Regions from separate parts of the Bombilactobacillus sp. ESL1197 genome, predicted to be linked through region 1. Evidence: a T-box and tRNA genes for the amino acid it is inferred to sense, from the RefSeq annotation. Region 1 holds a T-box; the other holds one or more tRNA genes.
The links. The T-box of region 1 lies ahead of pheS (phenylalanine--tRNA ligase subunit alpha). A T-box ahead of a tRNA ligase gene usually reads a tRNA of that ligase, here a tRNA-Phe.

Region 1 (6,021 bases):
TAAAAATCGCGGATATCATTAATGCCGTATTTTAACATGGCAAACCGATCTGGCCCTAGACCAAAGGCAAAGCCACCATAAATAGTCGAGTCAACGCCAGCATTTTCTAAAACATTCGGATGCACCATGCCCGCACCTAACACTTCTACCCAGCCGGTGTATTTGCAAACTTTGCAGCCTTCACCACCGCAGGCAAAGCAGGAAACGTCAACTTCCACTGATGGTTCCGTAAATGGAAAATAACTCGGACGTAAGCGAATTTCGCGTTCTTTACCAAAAATATGACGCGCTGTTAATTCCAAAGTACCCTTCAAATCCGCCATCGTAATATGCTTATCAATGACTAAACCTTCAATTTGATTGAATTGGTGTGAATGTGTGGCATCGTCAGTATCGCGACGATAAACTTTACCCGGACTAATCATCTTCAAAGGACCTTTCGAAAAATCATGTTTTTCCAAAGTCCGCGCTTGCACAGGTGAAGTCTGCGTCCGCATCAAAATTTCATCCGTAATATAGAAAGTATCTTGCATATCACGCGCAGGATGATCTTTGGGAAGGTTCATCATTTCAAAATTGTAGTGATCTTCTTCGACTTCGGGACCATTGACCACTTCATAACCTAAACCAATAAACAAGGCTTCAATATCATCCATTACCTGATAAATCACATGCTTGGTTCCAATGTGACGTTGGTGTCCAGGTAAAGTGACATCAATTTTTTCATTGGCTAATTTGGCTGCAGTCGCTTGACTTTCTAATTGTTCCTTGGCTTGATCCAAAGCTGTTTGTAAATCATCGCGGACACTGTTGGCTAAAGCACCAACCTTAGGGCGTTGTTCCGCGCTTAAATCCTTCATTCCCCGTAAAGCTTGGTTCAACGGACCTTTTTTACCCAAAAAATGAATTCTAATTTCATTTAAATGTTCGATTTTTTGTGCATCATGAATCTGTTGTAGACCTTTTTGCCGCAAATCGTTTAATAAATCTTTTAAATCCATCACTACCTGCTCCTCTAAATAAATAATTTCAACAATAAAAAAAGCCCCATCCCTAAAAGGGACGAAGCTTCGCGGTACCACCCTGCTTGAGTTCAGTCCAGCTTGATAGCTGCACCTAAACTCCACTTATCTGTCATATAACGCTGACTAATGACGTTTAGACTCCAGAGTGAATTCACATCATCTGGCTTCAATTGTTCTCACTTACCCAATTGTCCCTGTGAATCCAGACCTTGATGCTACTACTTTCTTTCATCGTCGTTAAAACCAGTTTAAAACTTTCATGCATAAATTTCAATTAAATTTTAATTCGATTGCTTCAAATGTAATTTTTGGCGCCACAATGCCAACTTGGGCAAGCAAGCTTCCTGCACGGCACACTGATCATCAACTAAGTTAACAATTAAGCTTTCGAGATATTTCGGTGGCGTGGACGTCGCACCAAACATATGCTTGACAATAATGTCAGCTTCAATTGGTCTTAAATCGGTTAATTGTTGCGCATTATTTAGCGCAACATGTGCGTGAATATCGGCGTGCGCCCGAAAACTCAATTGCTTGCGATCCCAAGTGTAATAAAACAAGTCATGCAACAAACCGCCACGTGCCAAAGCGCGGGTATCTAAATGCAACTTCTTGCCAATTAAATAACTGCGATAAGAAACGCTAATTGAATGATCCAAACGATTAGAATAATGATGTTGTGGAATTTGACTTAACTTTTGCACCTCGGGTTTAGCTAATAAATCAGAAACTTGAGCTAAATAAGCTGCATCAGTCTGCCAATTTAATTCTCGAGCCAAAAAGTATCCTCCTTAAAGACTGAGTCTATACATAATAATACCAGCTGCTACTGCCACGTTCAATGATTCTGCGGATCCTAAAATGGGAATATATAAATTTGTATCCGTTAAAGCTGCTAATTCAGGCGCCAAGCCGTGCGCCTCATTGCCCATAATTAAAGCAAAATCTTTTGGCTTGGCTACAGTTTGATACTCTTGGGCCTGATCATTCACCAAAGTTCCGTATACTGGAATTTGTTGTGCTTTGAACTCACTGACTGCTGACTGTAGATCCAATGACTGAACGGGTAAATGAAATTGACTACCTTGCATAGCACGTTGCACTTTTGGTGCATAAAAGTCGACCGAATCTTCGCTGAGTAAGACGCCACTGAACCCAGCAGCATCAGCTGTGCGAATCATGGTTCCCACGTTACCCGGGTCCTGAATTTGTGATAATAATAACCACTTTCCATGGCTTAAGTCAATAGTTTCCGGTTGCGGTATTGGTAATTCCGCAACAATGCCTTGGGGTGACACGGTGTCGGTAATCGCCTGCGCAATTTCCGGAGTGATTTCCACTACTTGGTCCATGTGATCACGCACTAAATGTTTGGGATCACGATTGAGATAATCCGTCGTTGCATAAATAGCATTTAGCTTAACTTGATGGGCCAACGCCTCAAAAATCAAGTGCTCGCCTTCTAACAAGTAACGTTGTTGCTTTTTACGTCCCCGGTGACTTTGTAATTTCTTCAAATCTTTAATTTTACTATTTTGCCCTGAACTAATATACTCCATAGCTAACCTCTCTAAATCTAATCTTCTTACTTATCATATCATTTTTTGGACATTTTCTTGGCAAAATTAATAGAATGCTTTTGGCTTCAACTATATTTTCCGCTATACTAGAGAAGTATCATTTAGAACAAGGACGAAGGAGGTTTTGATTTTGACTCAAAAACATGTTGCAGCAGATATTTATGGTCATGTACAAGGTGTGGGCTTTCGTTATGCAACCTACTCCGTCGCACAAACTTACCAAATTACTGGCATTGTCAAAAATTGTGACGATGGTAGCGTCCATCTAGAAGCTCAAGGCGACACTTTAGACTTGGAACATTTTATGAAAGTGATGCAGCAAAGTCCGAGTAAATTTGCTAAGATTGATCATATTAATTGGCAAGAAAAACCTCTCGCTAATTATTCTAAATTTTCAATGATGTAACGAGATGGAGAAATTTATGAAAAAGACAACTAAACGTTTACTTTTATGGGGTGGTTGTTTAAGTCTATTACTCTTAGTCACCGCCTGCTCTCGCAGTGGTATCAATGCAAATCTTAAGCCGCCAACTCATGGTCCTTACGGCTGGATCTACCAATATATTGGCGTACCTTTCCAAAACTTAATGCTCTACGTTTCTAAAACTATTGGTGGCAAAAGTGGCTATGCCTGGGGCATTATCCTCATTTCCTTTGTGGTGCGGTTAGTTTTATTACCATTAAGTTTGATGCAACAAAAGAAATCAATCGTGCAACAGGAAAAAATGAAGGGCATTCAACCCCAACTGCAATTAATTCAACAACAGCAAAAAAAGGCAACTACGCAAGAAGAACAAACGCAAATCAGTCAATTAATGATGCAAGTCTATTCCAAAAACGACATCAAATTAACTGGGGGCCTGGGTTGCTTACCTTTGTTGTTACAATTTCCAATTTTTATTGCCATCTATCAAGCCGTGCAATACTCACCGGAAATTTCGAAAGCTAACTTTTTAGGAGCACCATTATCAAAACCTAGCATTCTGATCTCAGTCGTGGCGACAATTTTTTACGTGGTTCAAAGCTGGATGACTTTAAAGAGTGTGCCACCAGAACAAAAGAAGCAAATGCAAACTATGATGTGGCTCAGTCCAGCCATGACTTTCTTCATTAGTATTGCATCCTCAGCTGCTTTAGGTCTGTACTTCTTAATTGGTGGGATCATCGTCGTCTTACAGCAATTGATTAGCGATTATATCATCACGCCAAAGGTGCGTAAGCAAGTCGACCAAGAATTAAAAGACAAGCCGATTGTGCAAGTAGTTACCGAAAAAACTTTTGCCCAACAAGCAGCACCAACAAAGGACAATGCAAAACAATTTGGTCAAACTAAGCAACAACATCAAAAAAATCGCCAACGTAATGCTGGTAAGCAACAGCATCATAAGTAAATTTTTGCAATAGTACCTTACTAAAAATGCTCCCATCGTTAGATTTAACATCTAATGGTGAGGAGCATTTTTTAACTGATTATTTGATACACTTAAGTGATCATTTCAAGCTATACTCAAATCTTAAGCGACTTTACTCGCCGCATTTTTATTGTAATGAATTGACTAACGACCATTTTGCTGTAGCATGATAATTTGCTTCATAGACAGGTGTTTGCAATTGTCGTAAGTCTAACTTGGGACCCGCAATTTGGCGATGACTAGCATTCCACCAACCTGTTGAAATATCAGTAACTGCCTTACCAGAACCATCAACAAGCGTATGATGCTTGTCATACTGATCAATTAGCGCCGGCGTTTGCGAAATGGCAGTTGGCGTACTACTATCAGCAGGTAAATATTGGAAAATGTCTGTTAATGGCGTTGTCGTTTGATCACTAGTGAAATCTGCAATCGCTAAACTGAGTTGCCAACTCGGTACTCCCGTGGTGTCCGTTACTTTTAATACTGTTCGTGTGGCATCATACGGCAAATCGTAAGCTTGCTTGGCCGTTTGTACAATCTTGGTGCCGAAGTCTAGCGTATCCGGCACGCTCAAGCTCATCGTACCTGAATTATATTTCAAATCTAATTGATACGGCACTAGTGGTAACAAGGGATCCGAAGTAATAGCTGGGAAAACTTGTGGTATTTCTAAAGCGTTAGTTAAAGTATAACGATAATGCTTTGTCTTAATCGCAGTTGGAAAATTAGCTTGATCTGTCGGATCTACCGGCTTGCCGACCACACCGACAATCGTCTGAGCAGCTTTGTGTCCATCTTCATCTTTATTAAAAACTGGCTGGTTAGTAGCACTATCAAGATAATTGATCTGTACTAAACTATTTTCAGCAACATTAACTGTTGCTACTGTTGAAGCCTGCGGATTTTCACTAGTAAACTGGCCCCCACTATCAACTGCATAGATCTTAATTTGATGACCGCCAGCCTTGGGAGTGGCTAAAGTCTTTAAATCAGTCTGATCAATAATATCTGCTGTCCAAGATTGCGCCAATGACGGATCTTGAATAGTCAAAGGTGTAAGCTGTAATTTTTGATAGTTTTCAATCTCAGCTAAATTCGGATTAGTATCCACTGGATCAATAGCATAATACAACTGTACTTGAGAGCTATCATTATCAATCACGATGCCGCTTAGTTGTATAGCGGGCAAACTCTTATCTTGATAATCATGGCAATATTCTAGGCCCATATTTGTAGTGCCCAATGTCCCAAACCTTACTTGCGGTGTTTGATTCTTTAACTGATGCTGCCAGACTAAAGTTTGCGTAGGATTTCCCTTACTGGCGTCCGAATCTTGATCTTGACTCGGACGATTAACATTACGTAAAAAATCATCATCCAACGAATCTCGGGTCGGATAAATGGTCCCAGTTGGGTGATGGTCCGTTCCTGCACCCACGGCTTGCCAAGCGCCGGTCTTTTGCCCAGCCTGACCTAAAACTTTATATTGATAAGTGCCATCTTGAAAAGTCAAACCTAATTGTGGCATGTCTACATAATCATTATACCAATCGTACTTACTACTAGAGCTATAATGATAGGCATTAGGAAAGAGCACCTTAGAACTTACTTTAATTTTCCACAAATTATGATCACCTTGCGTAAAATATAAAATAGATTCTTTGTACTGAACTTTAGTGGTATCGAATTTACTTAAATCTAAACTCATTAAATTGCTACAACCAGAGAACATACTTTCCATATCAACAACCTTACTGGTGTTAAAGTTGCTGACGTCTAAATGGGTCAAACTGCTACAGTTATAGAACATATAAAACATTCTAATAACTTGACTAGTGTCAAAATTACTTAAATCTAAATTTGGTAAACTGCTACAGCCACTAAACATAGAAGACATATCAGTAACTTGACTAGTGTCAAAATTACTTAAATCTAAATTTGGTAAACTACTACAATCACTGAACATATTAGACATATCAGTGACTTTGCTGGTGTTAATGC
Region 2 (6,021 bases), 170 kb from region 1:
GGGGATAACAGGCTTATCTCCCCCAAGAGTTCACATCGACGGGGAGGTTTGGCACCTCGATGTCGGCTCATCGCATCCTGGGGCTGTAGTCGGTCCCAAGGGTTGGGCTGTTCGCCCATTAAAGCGGTACGCGAGCTGGGTTCAGAACGTCGTGAGACAGTTCGGTCCCTATCCGTCGCGGGCGTAGGAAATTTGAGAGGATCTGTCCTTAGTACGAGAGGACCGGGATGGACATACCACTGGTGTACCAGTTGTCTTGCCAAAGGCATAGCTGGGTAGCTAAGTATGGAAGGGATAAACGCTGAAAGCATCTAAGTGTGAAACCCACCTCAAGATGAGATTTCCCATTCAGTAATGAAGTAAGACCCCTCAAAGAAGATGAGGTAGATAGGTTGCGAGTGGAAGTGTAGTGATACATGGAGCTGAGCAATACTAATCGGTCGAGGGCTTAACCAAGGGTGTCGAGTAAGAACATAATATTCAGTTTTGAGAGGACTAAGGTTCTTTCAGAAGGTAAGAAGAGAGCAAGTGTGGTGGCGATAGCGAGGAGGAAACACCTGGAATCATGCCGAACACAGAAGTTAAGCTTCTCAGCGCCGAAAGTAGTTGGTGGGAAACTACCTGCGAGGATAGGTCGTTGCCATGCTGCTCTTATTATCTTGGAAGATTAGCTCAGTTGGGAGAGCGTCTGCCTTACAAGCAGAGGGTCACAGGTTCGAGCCCTGTATCTTCCATTGAGTCGCTAGCTCAGTTGGTAGAGCAACGGCCTTTTAAGCCGTGGGTCGTGGGTCCGAGCCCCACGCGACTCATTTTGCGGGTGTGGCGGAATTGGCAGACGCGCTAGATTTAGGTTCTAGTGTCCTTTGGACGTATGGGTTCAAGTCCCTTCTCCCGCACTTGCATGTTCTTTGAAATATGTTATAGTTTTATTTTTATTATGCCGACTTAGCTCAGCTGGCAGAGCATCTGTCTTGTAAACAGAGGGTCGGAGGTTCGAATCCTCTAGTCGGCATTTTGCGGAAGTAGTTCAGTGGTAGAACATCACCTTGCCATGGTGGGGGTCGCGGGTTCGAATCCCGTCTTCCGCTTTCATTATAATCACGCCGGGGTGGCGGAACTGGCAGACGCACAGGACTTAAAATCCTGCGGTAAGTGATTACCGTACCGGTTCGATTCCGGTCCTCGGCATTATAATGAGCACCCATAGCGCAATTGGATAGAGTGTCTGACTACGAATCAGAAGGTTGTAGGTTCGACTCCTACTGGGTGCATGTTTTTTTCGGGAAGTGGCTCAGTTTGGTAGAGCACCTGGTTTGGGACCAGGGGGTCGCAGGTTCGAATCCTGTCTTCCCGATTAGCTTTTTAATAGCTATGGCGGTGTAGCTCAGCTGGCTAGAGCGTCCGGTTCATACCCGGGAGGTCGGGGGTTCGATCCCCTTCGCCGCTATTAATCGGACCTTTAGCTCAGTTGGTTAGAGCAAACGGCTCATAACCGTTCGGTCGTAGGTTCGAGTCCTACAAGGTCCATAGATTTTTTATGGACTTTGTGGTAAGATTTTATTATCGCGGGATGGAGCAGTCTGGTAGCTCGTCGGGCTCATAACCCGAAGGTCGTAGGTTCAAACCCTACTCCCGCAATTTGGTCCTATGGTGTAGTTGGTTATCACGCCTGCCTGTCACGCAGGAGATCACCGGTTCAAGTCCGGTTAGGACCGTTAGATGGCTCGGTAGCTCAGTCGGTAGAGCAATGGATTGAAGCTCCATGTGTCGGCAGTTCGATTCTGTCCCGCGCCATTTTTGTTAAAGATTGCGGGTGTAGTTTAGTGGTAAAACCACAGCCTTCCAAGCTGTTGTCGCGAGTTCGATTCTCGTCACCCGCTTATGGGCCTATAGCTCAGCTGGTTAGAGCGCACGCCTGATAAGCGTGAGGTCGATGGTTCAAGTCCATTTAGGCCCATTGGAGAAGTACTCAAGTGGCTGAAGAGGCGCCCCTGCTAAGGGTGTAGGTCGCGTAAGCGGCGCGAGGGTTCAAATCCCTCCTTCTCCGTTGGAATTTTTTCCATGTTTATTGCGATTTGGAGGATTACCCAAGTGGCTTAAGGGAACGGTCTTGAAAACCGTCAGGCGTGTAACAGCGTGCGTGGGTTCAAATCCCACATCCTCCTTTATAATTATCGCGGGATGGAGCAGTCTGGTAGCTCGTCGGGCTCATAACCCGAAGGTCGTAGGTTCAAACCCTACTCCCGCAATTTGGTCCTATGGTGTAGTTGGTTATCACGCCTGCCTGTCACGCAGGAGATCACCGGTTCAAGTCCGGTTAGGACCGTTAGATGGCTCGGTAGCTCAGTCGGTAGAGCAATGGATTGAAGCTCCATGTGTCGGCAGTTCGATTCTGTCCCGCGCCATTTATGGAAGGGTAGCGAAGTCTGGCTAAACGCGGCGGACTGTAAATCCGCTCCTTCGGGTTCGGTGGTTCGAATCCACTCCCTTCCATCATAATAGGGATATAGTTCAATGGTAGAACAACGGTCTCCAAAACCGTCGATGTGGGTTCAACTCCTACTATCCCTGTTATATCCTGGCGGTATTGGTGAAGTTGGTTAACACACCGGTTTGTGGCACCGGCATACATGAGTTCGAGTCTCATATACCGCCCTTTCTTTATTGGGTTATAGCCAAGTGGTAAGGCAATGGACTTTGACTCCATTATGCGCTGGTTCGAATCCAGCTAACCCAATTTTTACCTGGCGGTATAGCCAAGTGGTAAGGCAGAGGTCTGCAAAACCTTGACCACCGGTTCAAATCCGGTTACCGCCTTTGGCTTTAGCCATGGTTTATTATTAATATTTTGCCGGTGTGGCGGAATTGGCAGACGCGCTGGATTCAAAATCCAGTTCCTGTTAAAGGAGTATCGGTTCGACCCCGATCACCGGTATCTGATGAAACAGTTAACTTAATTATGTTAGCTGTTTTTTTGTGTTTCAAAATAAATTGGTCTACATAAAAAAGAGTGTCGACGAAATACTTATCAACACTCAATATTATAGAACCTTAAAAAACAAGTCTTGCTTGGTTAGAAAATCAAACAAGACTTGTTTTTTAAAATTTGTTTATTTTAATTTTACAATTGGGCGCTTTTTTGCATTGTACGTTCACTAATAAACATGAATGGTAAATAAAATAGCACGCCGATAATGATAATTAATAATTGTACAATGACGGCACGCCAATCACCGGCAGTACATAAATAAGCATTTAGGAGTGGCGGAGTGGTCCACGGAACTAAAACCACGACACGATTCATCCAACCAATGGCTGTGAAAAAGTAAGCAATTAAATCACCAATGACGGGCATTAAAACAAAGGGAATCATCATAGGAATATTAAAAACGATAGGATAGCCAAAGATGACGGGTTCATTAATATTAAAGATACTAGGCGCAATGGCTAATCCCGCAATTTCTTTGCTGGATTTCATTTTGGAAAAAATAAAAATAGCAATTAATAAACACAAGGTACAGCCCGTACCACCAATCATTCCGAACACATCGCGAAAAGTATAAGTCAAAATATAGGGAATATGTTTGTGTGCTTCAAAGGCTGCCATATTCTTATTCATATTGATTAATAATAATGGATCCAGTAAAGTCCCATTGATAACTGTTTGGTGAATACCTAAAGTAAAGAGAAAGTTTCCTACACTATAGATAAAAAGCATCCCCGGTAAGCTAGTTGTAAAGCCGCGTAATGGTTCTTGAATTAAGTTGGTAATCAGGTCAATCAAGTTAGTTTTACCGAAAACCATCAATAGGGCGGAAATGAGTGCAAAAATACTTAAAGTTAAGATAGAGGGAATCAAGTCGTTAAACGAAGCGGCTACCGCTGGCGGAATATTTTCCCCGAGATGAATTTTTAAATGTTTAATATTTGATAAACCAATAAATAATTCGGTTGCTAATAATCCAATAATAATGCCAGAGAACATTCCTGTGGTGCCCAAGTTAGTATAAGATAAGCCACCGGTGACGTTAATATTTTTCGTACTGTGGGCAATGGTTAACTTAACTGTAGCGGGCATCATAATAATTAAGCTAGCTAAGGAAATAATAGCCGCAAGAATTCCGTTCTTATACTTTTTATTAACTGATAAGGTATAACCAATTGCTGGTGCTAAAACTAATCCGGCAATGTTTAAGGTCCCGTTACTAATGTCACTGCCCCAAATTTGTAAATTGGCTAAGGTTTTGCCATGAGCAAATAAGGGAAAGACTACATTATTCATTAAGACACCTAGGCCGGCTAAAATGAAGAGGGGCATGATTGTGGCAAAAGCATCTCGCAAAGAGCGTAAGTGAACTTCATTACCAATTTTGACAGAAATTTCGGTAAATTTATCAAAAAAGCGTTTGCCACGACTTTTATTTGCTGAAGCAGTTTGAGCCATTAAAACAACCTCCTTATGGTTACATCTGATTGAAGAATATTTGCTCGTGTTTCACTGTTGGTCTATTTACAATTAAAATAATTGATTACCATTGGATTGGATTACTTTTTGCAGCCAGTGATAACTTTTTTTGGGGACCCGTTTTAAATCTTTGAGATCATGATTCGTGCGATTGACATAAACAACGCCATAACGTTTATCCACATTGCCTTGGGAACTTGGAATATCAATTAACCCCCAACCCAAATAACCAATAACGTGAGCTCCATCTTGGACTGCTTGTTTCAAGGCTACTAAATGTTGGCGATGGTAGTTAATACGGTAATCGTCATTAATTTCATGTTGACCATCCCAAATTTCACGGACCCCAAGACCATTTTCAATTGGGAAAATCGGTAAGTGAGTGCGGTTAGCTAAGTCCATTAAAATACCATAAAAACCTTGGGGATCAATTTGCCACTGCCATTCATTAGTTTGTAAATAAGGATTATGCGCATGACCTGCGGAACCAAAGTCATTAGGAATAGTCCCAACGGGGATTTTAGAGCTGTCCAGGCAAGAGGTTGCATAGTAGCTAAAACTGATAAAATCACTACGAGTTTGTTTGATTTCAGCTAGCTCACTAGTTTGTAAAATGTCTTCTAAGTGTTGTTGCTTCATAAAGGCCACTACTTCATCTGAATATTGCCCTTCAGTAAAAATGCGCAAGAGATTATAATCTGTAAATTCTTTAATTTTTCTAACTGCGGCCACATCTTGTGGATTAGCAGTAGCGGGATAAATTTCTTGGAAAGCTTCCATTCCGCCAATTTTTAAATCAGGATAATTTTGATGAATAAAGTTAGCGATACGCGCATGAGCTAAAGCTAAATTATGTTGAATTTGAAACAGTTCACGAGTAGTTTTTTGCCCCTTTAAGTAGCCACTACAATGAAAGGCTTCTTGGGTACTATATAAATTTTGTTCGTTAAACGTGAGCCAATATTTGACTTGTGAAGAAAACTCGGTCACCATTTTTTGACCGTAAGTTACAAAATTATCGACCACATGTTTGTTCACAAAGCCATTATATTTCTGTGCTTGCTTTAAAGGCATATCGAAATGATATAAGCAAATCATCGGTTGAATACCATTTTTAAGTAATTCATCAATTAAGTCATGATAAAATTTGAGACCTTGTTTATTAAACTGGCCTTCGCCATCAGGTTGCACACGACTCCAAGAGATTTGAAAACGATAGAAGTTCATTCCTAAATCCTTCATTAAGGCAATATCTTCGGGATAGCGGTGATATTCATCAATGGCTACCGACCAATCAGAATTGTTGGGGCCACTGGGGCGTAGGTCATAAACAGAAGCGCCTTTGCCACCTTCGTTAGCTGCACCTTCAGTCTGCATACTAGAGGTAGAATTACCCCAGAAAAAGTTATCTGGTAACTGTGTCATAATTTATACTCCTTTTTTGTAATCGCTAACATTTAAAACCACTTTTAAGTATAGACATTTATTTTTAAATGTAAATACTTTTTATTGAATCTTTCAATGGCCTAGTGGAGAGTGATAAACTTAATTCAAGT

Region 2: it encodes a tRNA-Phe, which carries the amino acid that the T-box ahead of pheS (phenylalanine--tRNA ligase subunit alpha) is inferred to sense. The anticodon was not compared.

The regions. Positions count from the first base shown of each region.
Region 1 covers NZ_JBYLTY010000001.1:944,398-950,418, reverse strand. The annotation lists gene pheS (phenylalanine--tRNA ligase subunit alpha) at 1-1,001, opposite strand, end outside; T-box leader at 1,056-1,266, opposite strand; gene AC3B6B_RS04335 (HD domain-containing protein) at 1,307-1,804, opposite strand; gene AC3B6B_RS04330 (TrmH family RNA methyltransferase) at 1,817-2,584, opposite strand; gene AC3B6B_RS04325 (acylphosphatase) at 2,736-3,011, shown strand; gene yidC (membrane protein insertase YidC) at 3,028-3,996, shown strand; gene AC3B6B_RS04315 (BspA family leucine-rich repeat surface protein) at 4,145-6,021, opposite strand, start outside.
Region 2 covers NZ_JBYLTY010000001.1:772,126-778,146, forward strand. The annotation lists rRNA gene AC3B6B_RS03325 (23S ribosomal RNA) at 1-456, shown strand, start outside; rRNA gene rrf (5S ribosomal RNA) at 530-646, shown strand; tRNA gene AC3B6B_RS03335 (tRNA-Val) at 662-734, shown strand; tRNA gene AC3B6B_RS03340 (tRNA-Lys) at 737-809, shown strand; tRNA gene AC3B6B_RS03345 (tRNA-Leu) at 814-896, shown strand; tRNA gene AC3B6B_RS03350 (tRNA-Thr) at 940-1,012, shown strand; tRNA gene AC3B6B_RS03355 (tRNA-Gly) at 1,017-1,088, shown strand; tRNA gene AC3B6B_RS03360 (tRNA-Leu) at 1,103-1,188, shown strand; tRNA gene AC3B6B_RS03365 (tRNA-Arg) at 1,198-1,271, shown strand; tRNA gene AC3B6B_RS03370 (tRNA-Pro) at 1,281-1,354, shown strand; tRNA gene AC3B6B_RS03375 (tRNA-Met) at 1,374-1,447, shown strand; tRNA gene AC3B6B_RS03380 (tRNA-Ile) at 1,454-1,527, shown strand; tRNA gene AC3B6B_RS03385 (tRNA-Met) at 1,565-1,638, shown strand; tRNA gene AC3B6B_RS03390 (tRNA-Asp) at 1,642-1,715, shown strand; tRNA gene AC3B6B_RS03395 (tRNA-Phe) at 1,722-1,794, shown strand; tRNA gene AC3B6B_RS03400 (tRNA-Gly) at 1,810-1,880, shown strand; tRNA gene AC3B6B_RS03405 (tRNA-Ile) at 1,884-1,957, shown strand; tRNA gene AC3B6B_RS03410 (tRNA-Ser) at 1,960-2,047, shown strand; tRNA gene AC3B6B_RS03415 (tRNA-Ser) at 2,078-2,165, shown strand; tRNA gene AC3B6B_RS03420 (tRNA-Met) at 2,176-2,249, shown strand; tRNA gene AC3B6B_RS03425 (tRNA-Asp) at 2,253-2,326, shown strand; tRNA gene AC3B6B_RS03430 (tRNA-Phe) at 2,333-2,405, shown strand; tRNA gene AC3B6B_RS03435 (tRNA-Tyr) at 2,411-2,493, shown strand; tRNA gene AC3B6B_RS03440 (tRNA-Trp) at 2,501-2,571, shown strand; tRNA gene AC3B6B_RS03445 (tRNA-His) at 2,582-2,655, shown strand; tRNA gene AC3B6B_RS03450 (tRNA-Gln) at 2,666-2,737, shown strand; tRNA gene AC3B6B_RS03455 (tRNA-Cys) at 2,747-2,817, shown strand; tRNA gene AC3B6B_RS03460 (tRNA-Leu) at 2,851-2,935, shown strand; gene AC3B6B_RS03465 (PTS sugar transporter subunit IIC) at 3,122-4,444, opposite strand; gene AC3B6B_RS03470 (glycoside hydrolase family 1 protein) at 4,517-5,890, opposite strand.